3 regions of the Nocardiopsis sp. iso_40 genome follow, and region 1 is predicted to be linked to each of the others. Evidence: riboswitches for the same ligand, from Rfam matches in the RefSeq annotation. Region 1 holds a riboswitch; each other region holds the start of a gene.
What was found. A riboswitch is a leader RNA that binds a small molecule or an ion and turns the genes downstream of it on or off. The one in region 1 is predicted to bind cobalamin.
Positions count from the first base shown of each region.

Region 2: linked by a shared signal. The riboswitch ahead of AC0VYD_RS15500 (ABC transporter substrate-binding protein) and the one ahead of AC0VYD_RS23340 (ABC transporter substrate-binding protein) in region 1 are both predicted to bind cobalamin.
Region 3: linked by a shared signal. The riboswitch ahead of metE (5-methyltetrahydropteroyltriglutamate--homocysteine S-methyltransferase) and the one ahead of AC0VYD_RS23340 (ABC transporter substrate-binding protein) in region 1 are both predicted to bind cobalamin.

Region 1 is NZ_CM149666.1:5,370,327-5,373,594, reverse strand. Features, by position in the region: gene AC0VYD_RS23345 (PP2C family protein-serine/threonine phosphatase) at 1-879, shown strand, start outside; cobalamin riboswitch at 945-1,126, shown strand; gene AC0VYD_RS23340 (ABC transporter substrate-binding protein) at 1,186-2,229, shown strand; gene AC0VYD_RS23335 (FecCD family ABC transporter permease) at 2,226-3,242, shown strand; gene AC0VYD_RS23330 (ABC transporter ATP-binding protein) at 3,239-3,268, shown strand, end outside.
Region 2 is NZ_CM149666.1:3,536,969-3,540,236, forward strand. Features, by position in the region: gene AC0VYD_RS15495 (LamG-like jellyroll fold domain-containing protein) at 1-695, opposite strand, end outside; cobalamin riboswitch at 1,206-1,385, shown strand; gene AC0VYD_RS15500 (ABC transporter substrate-binding protein) at 1,411-2,457, shown strand; gene AC0VYD_RS15505 (FecCD family ABC transporter permease) at 2,466-3,268, shown strand, end outside.
Region 3 is NZ_CM149666.1:4,204,625-4,207,892, forward strand. Features, by position in the region: gene metE (5-methyltetrahydropteroyltriglutamate--homocysteine S-methyltransferase) at 1-1,917, opposite strand, end outside; cobalamin riboswitch at 2,055-2,284, opposite strand; gene AC0VYD_RS18335 (polysaccharide deacetylase family protein) at 2,500-3,268, shown strand, end outside.

The DNA of each region.
Region 1 (3,268 bases):
AGCGTGCGCGGACGCGTCTACGGCAACCTGTACCTGTCCACCCGGCACGACGGCCTGCCCTTCGACGTCCAGGACGAAGAGGTGGTCACCGCCCTGGCCGGTGCCGCGGGGATGGCCATCGAGAACGCACGCCTGTTCGAGGAGGTCCGCTCCGGGGCCGAGCGCTTCCAGCGCCTGCTGCTGCCGCGCCTGCCCGACCTGTCGCCCTTCGACGTGGCCGCCGTCTACCACCCAGCCAGTGAGGGCCGCCACCACCTCGGCGGGGACTGGTACGACGCCCTGATGCTCCCCGACGGTGCCTGCGCGGCGGTGATCGGCGACGTGGTCGGCCACGATCTGGTCGCCGCGGCGGCCATGTCCCAGACCCGCAGTATGCTGCGCGCCCTGCTGTACGACCGGGGCACCCCCGCCAGCAGAGTGCTGGCCCAGCTCGACCACACGCTGCACGCCATCACCGATAACCCCGTGACCACGGCTTGCCTGGCCAGGATCGAACCCGCGGACCACGGCTGGGACCTGTGCTGGAGCACGGCCGGCCACCCGCCGCCCCTCCTGCTGGCCCCGGGCCGCGAACCCCGCTACCTGGAGGGGGAGCCCGGACTGCCGCTCGGAGTGGACGCGGCCTTCGACCGCCCGGACCACCGGTGTCCGCTGCCCGCGTCAACGACGGTGGTGCTCTACACGGACGGCCTGGTCGAGCATCCCCGCCACCATCTCGACCGGGGGATGGACACCCTGGCCGAGGTCGCCGCCAAACACGCGGAGGGGTCCCTGGAGAATCTGTGCCGGGCCCTGGTGGAGAACGCCCCCGGGGACGGTCACGACGACGTCGCCGTCCTGGCTCTGCGCACGCCGGCTGTTGTGCCCGGAGAAGCCTAGGACGCCTCCCGAACGGGCCCTCGGCGCCTGCCCCCCGCCCGCCACGGAGACGTAGGGAGGCCCCTTGGTACCCTGCGGGGGCCAGTCGTACCACTCAGGTGGTCAGGGAATCCGGTGCGAATCCGGAACTGACGCGCAGCGGTGTGGGGGACGGGCGGGGTACGCGAGCCACTGGGGCACCGCTCCGGGAAGGCACCCCGTCCGGAGGAACCCGAGTCCGAAGACCTGCTGGCCCCTCCGCGTCGAGTGCGCGGAGGCGAACCCGTGCCGGGCTCCGCGTTCGAGCCCCGAACCCGAGGCGTCCCCATGCCGCGTCACGCGCTCCCGTCCTTCGCCCTCCTGCTCGTCCCCGCCCTCGCCCTCACCGCCTGCGGCGGCCCGGGAGACCGGGAAAACGACAGCACCGAAGCGGCCACCGCATCCGGTTACCCCCGCACCATCGACAACTGCGGCCACGAGATCACCCTCGACGCACCCCCGGAGCGGGTGGTCTCCCTCAACCAGGGGTCCACCGAGATCCTGCTCTCCCTGGGCCTGCAGGACCGGGTGGCCGGCACCGCCACCTGGACCGACCCGATCATGACGGGGCTGGAGGAGGCCAACGCCGACATCCCACGGCTGGCCGAGAACAACCCCTCCTTCGAACGGGTCCTGGAGGCCGAACCCGACTTCGTGACCGCCTCCTTCGTCTCCACACTCGGCACCGGCGGCGTCGCCACCCGCGAACAGTTCGGGGAACTGGGCGTCCCCACCTACGTCTCCCCGACCGACTGCGCCGCGGGCAAGGACAACGAGAGCGGCGGGGACGGCTCCCGGAGCGAACCGCTCACCCTGGACTCCGTCTACGGCGAGATCCACGACCTGGCCGAGGTCTTCGGGGTGCAGGAACGCGGGGAGGAACTGGTCTCGCAACTCCAGCTCCGGGTGGACACCGCGACCGAGGACCTGGAGGTCTCGGAGGTGAGCCTCATGTACTGGTTCGCCAACTCCCAGTCGCCCTACCTCGCGGGCTGCTGCGGCGCCCCCGGAGCCATTACCAGCGCCGTCGGTGCCCGGAACGCCTTCGACGACACCCACGACGAGTGGCCCCAGATCAACTGGGAGACGGTCGCGGACCGCGACCCGGACGTCATCGTGCTCGGAGACCTGACCCGTGAGTCCCAGACCGCCGAGACCGCGGAGGCCAAGATCGCCTTCCTGGAGACCAACCCGGCCACCCGGAACCTCACCGCGGTGCGCGAGGAACGGTACGTCCTGCTCAGCGGCCAGGCGATGAACCCCTCCATCCGCACGGTCGAGGGCATCGAGCTGGTCGCGGACGGCCTGCGCGAGCTCGGGTACACCCGGTGAGAGGTGCCCGCCCGGCACTGCTCATCACCTCCGGCCTCCTGCTCCTGGCCCTGTCGGTCTCGGTCGCCGTCACCATCGGCCCCGCCGACATCACCCCGGCCCAGGTCTGGCGGTCGGTCGCGGCGCGGTTCGGCCTCGGCGAGAGCCCGCTGTCGCAACTGCGCGAGGGGATCGTGTGGAACCTGCGCATGCCCCGCACCCTGCTCGCCGCGGTCTGCGGGGCGGGGCTGGCCCTGTGCGGCGCGGTGATGCAGTCCCTGCTGCGCAACCCGCTGGCCGACCCCTTCGTCCTGGGGGTCTCCTCCGGCGCCTCCACCGGTGCGGTCGCCGTGATCGTGCTCGGCTGGGGCGCCGGCGTGGTCTCGCTGTCGGCGGGTGCCTTCGTGGGCGCCCTGCTCTCCTTCGCCATGGTGATGCTGCTCAGCCACTCCCTGGGCGGCAGCATGGACCGGGTCGTGCTGTCCGGGGTCGCGGCCATGCAGCTGTTCTCGGCGCTGACCTCGTTCACCGTGCTGACCTCCGCGGACGCGGAGACCACCCGCGGGGTGCTGTTCTGGCTGCTGGGCTCCCTCAGCGGCGCGGGCTGGACCGACGTGCTCCTGTGCGCCGCCGTGCTGGGACTCGTGCTCGCCGTCTGCCTGGCGAACACCACCACCCTGGACGCCTTCGCCTTCGGTGAGGAGGCCGCGGCGAACCTGGGCGTCCAGGTGGGCCGGGCCCGGGTGCTGCTGCTGAGCGCCACCGCGCTGCTCACTGCGGTCCTGGTCAGCTCCGCCGGCGCGATCGGCTTCGTGGGACTGGTCCTGCCACACGCCGCCCGTGCGCTCACCGGCTCCTCCCACGCCAGGCTGCTGCCGGTCACCGTGCTGGCGGGCGCGGTCTTCCTGGTGTGGGTGGACACGGTCGCCCGGACCGCGCTGGACCCGCAGGAGATCCCGGTGGGGGTGGTCACCTCCCTCATCGGGGTGCCCGCCTTCGTCGCCGTGCTGTACCGCGTGAGGAGCAAGACTTGAACGAACTCGCCCGGGTCCCGGAGGAG
Region 2 (3,268 bases), 1.8 Mb from region 1:
AACACGCTCTCCTGGCCGCGATCGCCAATGGCGTCCAGGTTGCCGTGCTCACCGAGCCGCATGGTCACGCCTTCGGTGGCCAAGCCGAGCTCCAGATCGGCCAGCATCTCGTGCCGGGCCGCCTCCGGGGTGTGCACCACCAGCACCTGGCCGAAGCCGTCGGCCCCCGCGGTCAGCACCAGGTCCACGTCGGGCAGCACGTCCGGGTAGGTGGCCTTGTCGGCCTCCAGTACCGGTGCGGGCAGGTCCTCGTGCCAGCCCAGGTCCACCGAGTTGGAGCCCAGCCCGATGCTCGCCAGCGCCGTGTCGCCGCCGCCGGAGAAGGCGATGTCCGCGGCCGCCGCCCTGGGGCGCACCCTGCCGTCGGAGTCCGTCACCAGGTCGGTGTCGACCGGGGTCCACCCGCTGCCGTTGCGCACCCGGACCGGGTGGGCGTTCTGCTCCATCGTGAAGCTGCCGTCGGGGTTGGCCAGATGGCGTGTGGTCTCGGTGGTAGCTCCGGCGATCTCCACCGGCTCCCCGGTCTCGTTGGCCCGGGTGACGGCGGCCTGCTCGAAGAGCTCCGCGGTGGAGGCTGAACCCTCCTGAGGGGACGGACCGGGTTCCTCCTGTGCGTGCGCGGTGGAGTGGAGGAAGGGGGTGAGCAACGCGGCTGACAGGGCGGCAGCGGTCACTGCTCGCACGGCGCGGGACATGGCGGTGTGCTCTCTAGGCCCAGGTATGGGGGATGGCCGAGCTGTGGGGGCGCCCCGGTTGCGGGACGGCCTCGACCGTTTCCTGAAACCGAGAAGGAAGTTAACAGGACAAAGTGAACACGGAACCCGTGACCCACTTCACTCAAGGCACCAGAATTCCTTCGGCCTGCACTCTCCTCCGCAATTTTCCCAAAAGATGCACTTTTGGCCGAGATCGGACGACGGATCAAGGTTTGAACCTGCTGATCCGGAGATCTCGGGTTCACCTCCTGTCGGGCGCGGCACGGAACCACAGGCCAGGGCCTCGAACTCCTGTGACCCGGTGGTGCCCCGCGTGCACGGTCCCGGGGCGGGTCCGGGCCGGAACCGGCCTCGCCGCGCCAGGAGCCCGGTCACGTCATCCACGCACCCGCTCCCGCTGCCGATCCGGGGGCCCGGCGGCAAACGGGAGCGGGCTTCCCCGGGGAAACCCCGGTGTACTACCGTGATCCGTTGATTACCGACACAAGTTCATTTCGTCGACGTCGCAGTGCACGGGAAGCCGGTGGGAATCCGGCGCGGTCCTCGCCACTGTGACCGGAGGGCGCCTCCCACACGCCACCGGACCCGCACGGGTCCGGGAAGGGGGCAGGCGCGGGGCACAAGCCCGACTCCGGGAGCCAGGAGACCGGCTGCGACCGTCCGCGTCATCAAACCACGAAGGATGGTTTGTTCGATGAAGCCCACCGACGCACGGGCGGCCCTGGGCCGTGCCCGTTCCGCCGCCGTTCTCGCCCTGCTGCTGGCCGTGACCGCCTGCGGCGGGTCCCCCTCCTCCCCCGCCCCGGAAGCCGCCGGGGAGACGATCCGCAACTGCGACGTCGACGTGGCCGCGGCAGAGCCGCCGGAGCGGGTGTTCGCCGCCTACCAGCCCGCCATCGAGACCGCCCACGCGCTGGGCATCAGCGACCGCCTGGTCGGAACGGCGTTCCTGGACGCCGAGGTGATGGACGAACACGCCGCCGCCCAGGCCGAGCAGGAGTACTACCCGAACCTGCCGAGCCTGGAGGAACTGCTCAGCCACGAGCCCGACTTCGTGCTCTCCGGGTTCAACGGCGTGTTCACCGACGAGAGCCTGGGGACCCGGGCCTCCCTGCGCGAACTGGGCGTCGAGAGCTGGATCCTGTCCCCGCTGTGCCCGAGCGAGGACGGCCGCACCGACGAGACCATCGACCCCGCCACGGTGACGATGGACAACGTCTACGCCGACCTGCGCGACCTGGGAACCCTCTTCGACGAACAGGAGCGCGCCGAACGGGTCATCGCCGACATGGAGGCCACCGTGGAGGAGGTCGCCCAGGCCCTGGAGGGCCGCGTGGCGGAGGAGGACCGGCCTACAGTGATGATCGGTCGGCCCAGCGACCAGGGGTTCCGGGTGGCCGGCGGTCCGGACTTCTCCACCGAGATCATCGACCTGGCGGGCGGGGTCAACGCCTTCGCCGACCTCGACGGCAGGCGCAACCACGACGTCGCCACCGAGGACGTGATCGCGCGCGACCCCGACTTCATCCTGGTCGACGTGTGCTGTGACGCGCGGATGACCTCCGCCGACGCCGCCGACCAGATCGAGCAGATCATGGGAGACCCCGCACTGGCCAACCTGACCGCGGTCACCGGGGGCCGGGTCGAGGGGTTCACCTTCGCCGACCGCTCCGCGGGCGTGCGCAGCGCGGACGCGGTGGCCAAGGTCGCCGGGACCATCCACTCCGACCTGTTCGGGTAGGCCGGGCGATGGTCGACCGTGTGGCCGAAAGGCCCCTGTCCCCCGCCCCCTCCGAACCGCGCAGGCAACCGCGGACCCCGTCCGGCGGCTCCGGGATGCTCAACGGTCCTTGGGGCCGAAGCGTCGGGCTGGTGGTGGCGCTGCTGGTGCTCGCCGGGGCCCTGTTGGCGTCGGTACTGGTCGGCTACCAGCAGTTGTCCGTAGCCGACGTGTATGCCGCCTACGCCGGTTTCACCGGTTCGGACACCGACCTGGTCGTGCGGCACCTGCGGGTGCCGCGCACCCTCGCCGGGCTGGCCGTCGGGGCGGCCCTGGGCGTGTCCGGGGTCCTGGTGCAGGGGGTGACCCGCAATCCCCTCGGCGACCCGGGGATCCTCGGCATCAACGCGGGGGCGGCCCTGGCCGCGGTCCTGGCGATCAGCGTGCTCGGGGTGTCGGCGCTGCTGGGCTACGTCGCCTTCGCCTTCCTGGGCGCGGCGGTGGCCGCCTGCGCGGTCTACGCCGTCGGGTCGCTGGGCCCGGACGGGGCCGGCCCGGTCAGGCTCGCGCTCGCCGGCGCCGCGATCTCGACCCTGCTGGGGTCGCTGACCTCGGCGATCATCCTGCGGGACCGCGCGGGCCTGGACGAGTACCGGTTCTGGGTGGTGGGTTCCCTGGCCGGGGCCGACGGTGCGGCGCTGCTCCAGGCGCTGCCGTTCCTGGTCGCCGGGCTGGTGCTGGCGGTGGCGCTGGCGCGCCCGCTGAACGCGGTGGCGCTCGGTGACGAGCTGGCCCGCTCGCTGGGGACTCGGTTGTGGCTGGTGCGCGGGGC
Region 3 (3,268 bases), 1.2 Mb from region 1:
GGTGGGTGCGACCCCGGAGGTGGCCAGGCGGAACGAACGCACCGCCCAGTCCAGGTACTCCTGCCGCCGTTCCTCCCGCAGCGGCAGCAGCTCCCGCAGGGCCGCCTCGTCCACCTGGATGTGGCGGATGCCCGCCCTCTCCAGATCAGCGACCTCGTCGCGCAGGGCCAGGCCGACCTGGAGGGCGGTCTCGCCGAGCGGCTGGTCGGTCCGGACGAACGACCAGGCGAGCATGGTGACCGGACCGGTCAGCATGCCCTTGACCGGCTTGTCGGTGCGCGACTGGGCGTAGGTGATCCACTCCACCGTCATCGGCTCGGGGCGCGAGACGTCACCGAACAGGATCGGGGGACGTACGCAGCGCGAACCGTAGGACTGCACCCACCCGTTCCGGGTGGCGGCGTAGCCCTCCAACTGCTCCGCGAAGTACTGGACCATGTCGTTGCGCTCGGGCTCGCCGTGGACGAGGACGTCCAGGCCGATCTCCTCCTGGAGCGCGATGACGCGGTCGATCTCCGCGCGGAGGATCCGCTTGTACTCCTCGGTGGACAGCTCGCCCCGACGGTGCGCGGCACGCGCGCGGCGCAGCTCGGGGGTCTGCGGGAAGGAACCGATGGTGGTCGTGGTGAGCGCGGTGTCGGTGGGGGCGCCCCGCTCCTCGGGACGCTCGTAGGCGTCCGGGCGCAGAGCGTCCAGGCGGGCGCGCACCCGGGCGTCGGTGAAGGACGGGGACCGGGTCCCGACCGCGTCGAAACCGGTGTCCGCGCCCTCGGACAGGACGCGGCCGAGCAGGGCCACCTCCTCGGCCTTCTGCCTGGCGAAGGCCAGCGCCCCGCGCAACTCGGGAGCGAGGGCGGTCTCGGCGTCCAGGTCGATGGGGACGTGGAGCAGCGAGCAGGAGGTACTCACGGTGAGCTCGTCGGTGAGGGCGAGCAGGGTACCGAGCTCGGCCACGGCGGCGGGCAGGTCCGTGCGCCAGACGTTGCGTCCGTCCACGACGCCCGCGACCAGCCGGGTGGCACCCAGGCCGGAGACCGCGGCCAGGTCCTCGACGCCCTCCGGGTCGGTGACCAGGTCGAGGCCGACCGCCTCCACCGGGGAGTCCTTGAGCACGCGCAGGGCGGCGGCGCCGATGGAGCCGAAGTAGGTGGAGACCAGGAGCGAGGGGCGCCCGGTGAGGGAACCCAACCGCCGGTAGACGCGTTGCAGGTGGCCGACGGCGGCACGGCCCTCGTCGGTGGCCAGGATCGGCTCGTCGAGCTGGACCTCGGCGGCGCCCGCCTCCTCGAGGTCGCCCAGAAGCCTGGCGTAGGCGTCCAGGAGCTGGTCGAGCAGCTCGATCGGCTCCCAGCCCTCGGGGGCGTCGTCGGCGGCCTTGGCCAGCAGGAGGAAGGTGAGCGGGCCGAGCAGCACGGGGCGGGTCCGGAAACCGGCCTCGGAGGCCTCGCGGAACTCCGCGACGGGTTTGTCACCGACCAGGCGCGGCCGGGTGCTCGGGGACAGCTCGGGAACCAGGTAGTGGTAGTTGGTGTCGAACCACTTGGTCATCTCCAGGGGCGGGGCGCCCTGCTCGCCGCGGGCGAGGGCGAAGTAGCGGCGCAGCTGCTCGTCCCGGTCCCCGGCCTGGGCCGGGGAGGCGAAGCGGGAGGGGACGAGGTCGAACAGGACCGCCGTGTCCAGCACGTGGTCGTAGGGGGAGAACGTGTTGGACGGGAGGTCGTCCACGCCCGCCTCCCGCAGTTGGGCGTAGACGCCCCTGCGGAGTTCGGAGGCGACGGCGTCGAACTCCCGGGCGGTGGTGCCGCCCTTCCAGTAGGACTCGCTGGCGCGCTTGAGTTCACGGTCGGGGCCGATGCGCGGGTAGCCGTGCACCGTGGAGCGCACGGTGGGCCTGGGAGCTCCCGGGGTCGTGGTCATGAAGCTTCTCTCCCTCGTCGAAAGCCGGGTACCGGCCGCGGGGCGAGCGAGGACGCGGACATGCCGGGGAACGCCTCAGCGCACGGCCGTCTCCGCCCTCGGCCCTCCCTCGGGGCACGGGACCACCGGCGGCACGGGTGCGCCGCCGGGCGGAGGCAGGTCTTCGGACTCGTGGGCGCTTCCGGCCTGAGGGCCGGTCCTCCTAGCAGTCGCCGCTTCCCAGTTCCCGACCTTTCCGATCGGTTCACCAGTGCTTATGGCGACGGTCGTTCCCACTCACCGCTGCGGGGCAGTCCCGGAGTCGCACCGGGTTCCCTCTTTCGACACGCACCACCCGCCCCGGAGGACCTCCGGGGTGGAAAGGATGGAGCGTGTACCTTCCACGCCTGCAAGTATAGGAGCGCCCCCTCCGCCCCTGACCCCGGCGCGGCCCTCGCCCGCACGAGACGAACCCCCGCCGTGTGCTCGGCATCACACCCGACATCAGCGTTACGTGGGAGAGCGCGCCCCCGCCTCCCCCGCGAACGTTCGTCTGACGATGAACGTGGAGAACCCCAGGTGAAGCAGCAAGACCGTCCGACCATGTCCCCCGACCGGCCCCTACTCACGGTCGCGTTCGCGATGGTCGTCCTACTGGGACTGGTGTTGTCGGCGGCCGGACCCCCGGGCCTGCTCGAGGACACCGCCGAGGTCCGGAGGACGGCCGAACAGCCCGAGGAGGACGTGCGCCTCCCCGCCACCGGTGAACCCGACGAACTGACCGTCGTGGACCCCGCCGCGATCCCCGGACTCACCGAGACCGAGATCGCCTACGAGGGCGGGGGCGACGTCGCCGTCAGCTACCCGGCGATCCCCAACGCCGAACCCCTGGCGGACTTCCTGGACCGCACCCTGACCGCCCAGGCGCACGCCTTCGAGGCCGCGAACCCCGGTGCGCGCTCGTTCGTCGGCGAGTGGGGGCTGACCGCGGCGGAGGGCGGGATCGTGGGGGTCCGGATGACCACCACCGAAACCGACTCCGAGGAGACCCGCGAGGGCCACAGCACCTACTGGTACGAGACCGGCAAGGGCGCGGTCCACGGCTCCAGCCGCCTGCTCGCCGGGCAGCAGGAGCTGGCCGAACTCAACGACCGGGTGCGCGAGGCCGTGTCGGACACCGCCGCCGCGCCCGCCGCCCTGCACCCGATCAGCTCCCTGTACGACTCCGTGGGGTTCAACCCCGACGGAGACCTGGTGGTGGAGTTCGACTCCGGACAGGTCGCCCCCGCCTCCGAGGGCCGCGTCCACGCCGTGATCGACCGGGACGAGGCCCAGGGCCTGCTCTCCGAACTCGGGCTGCGCGTGCGCGAGG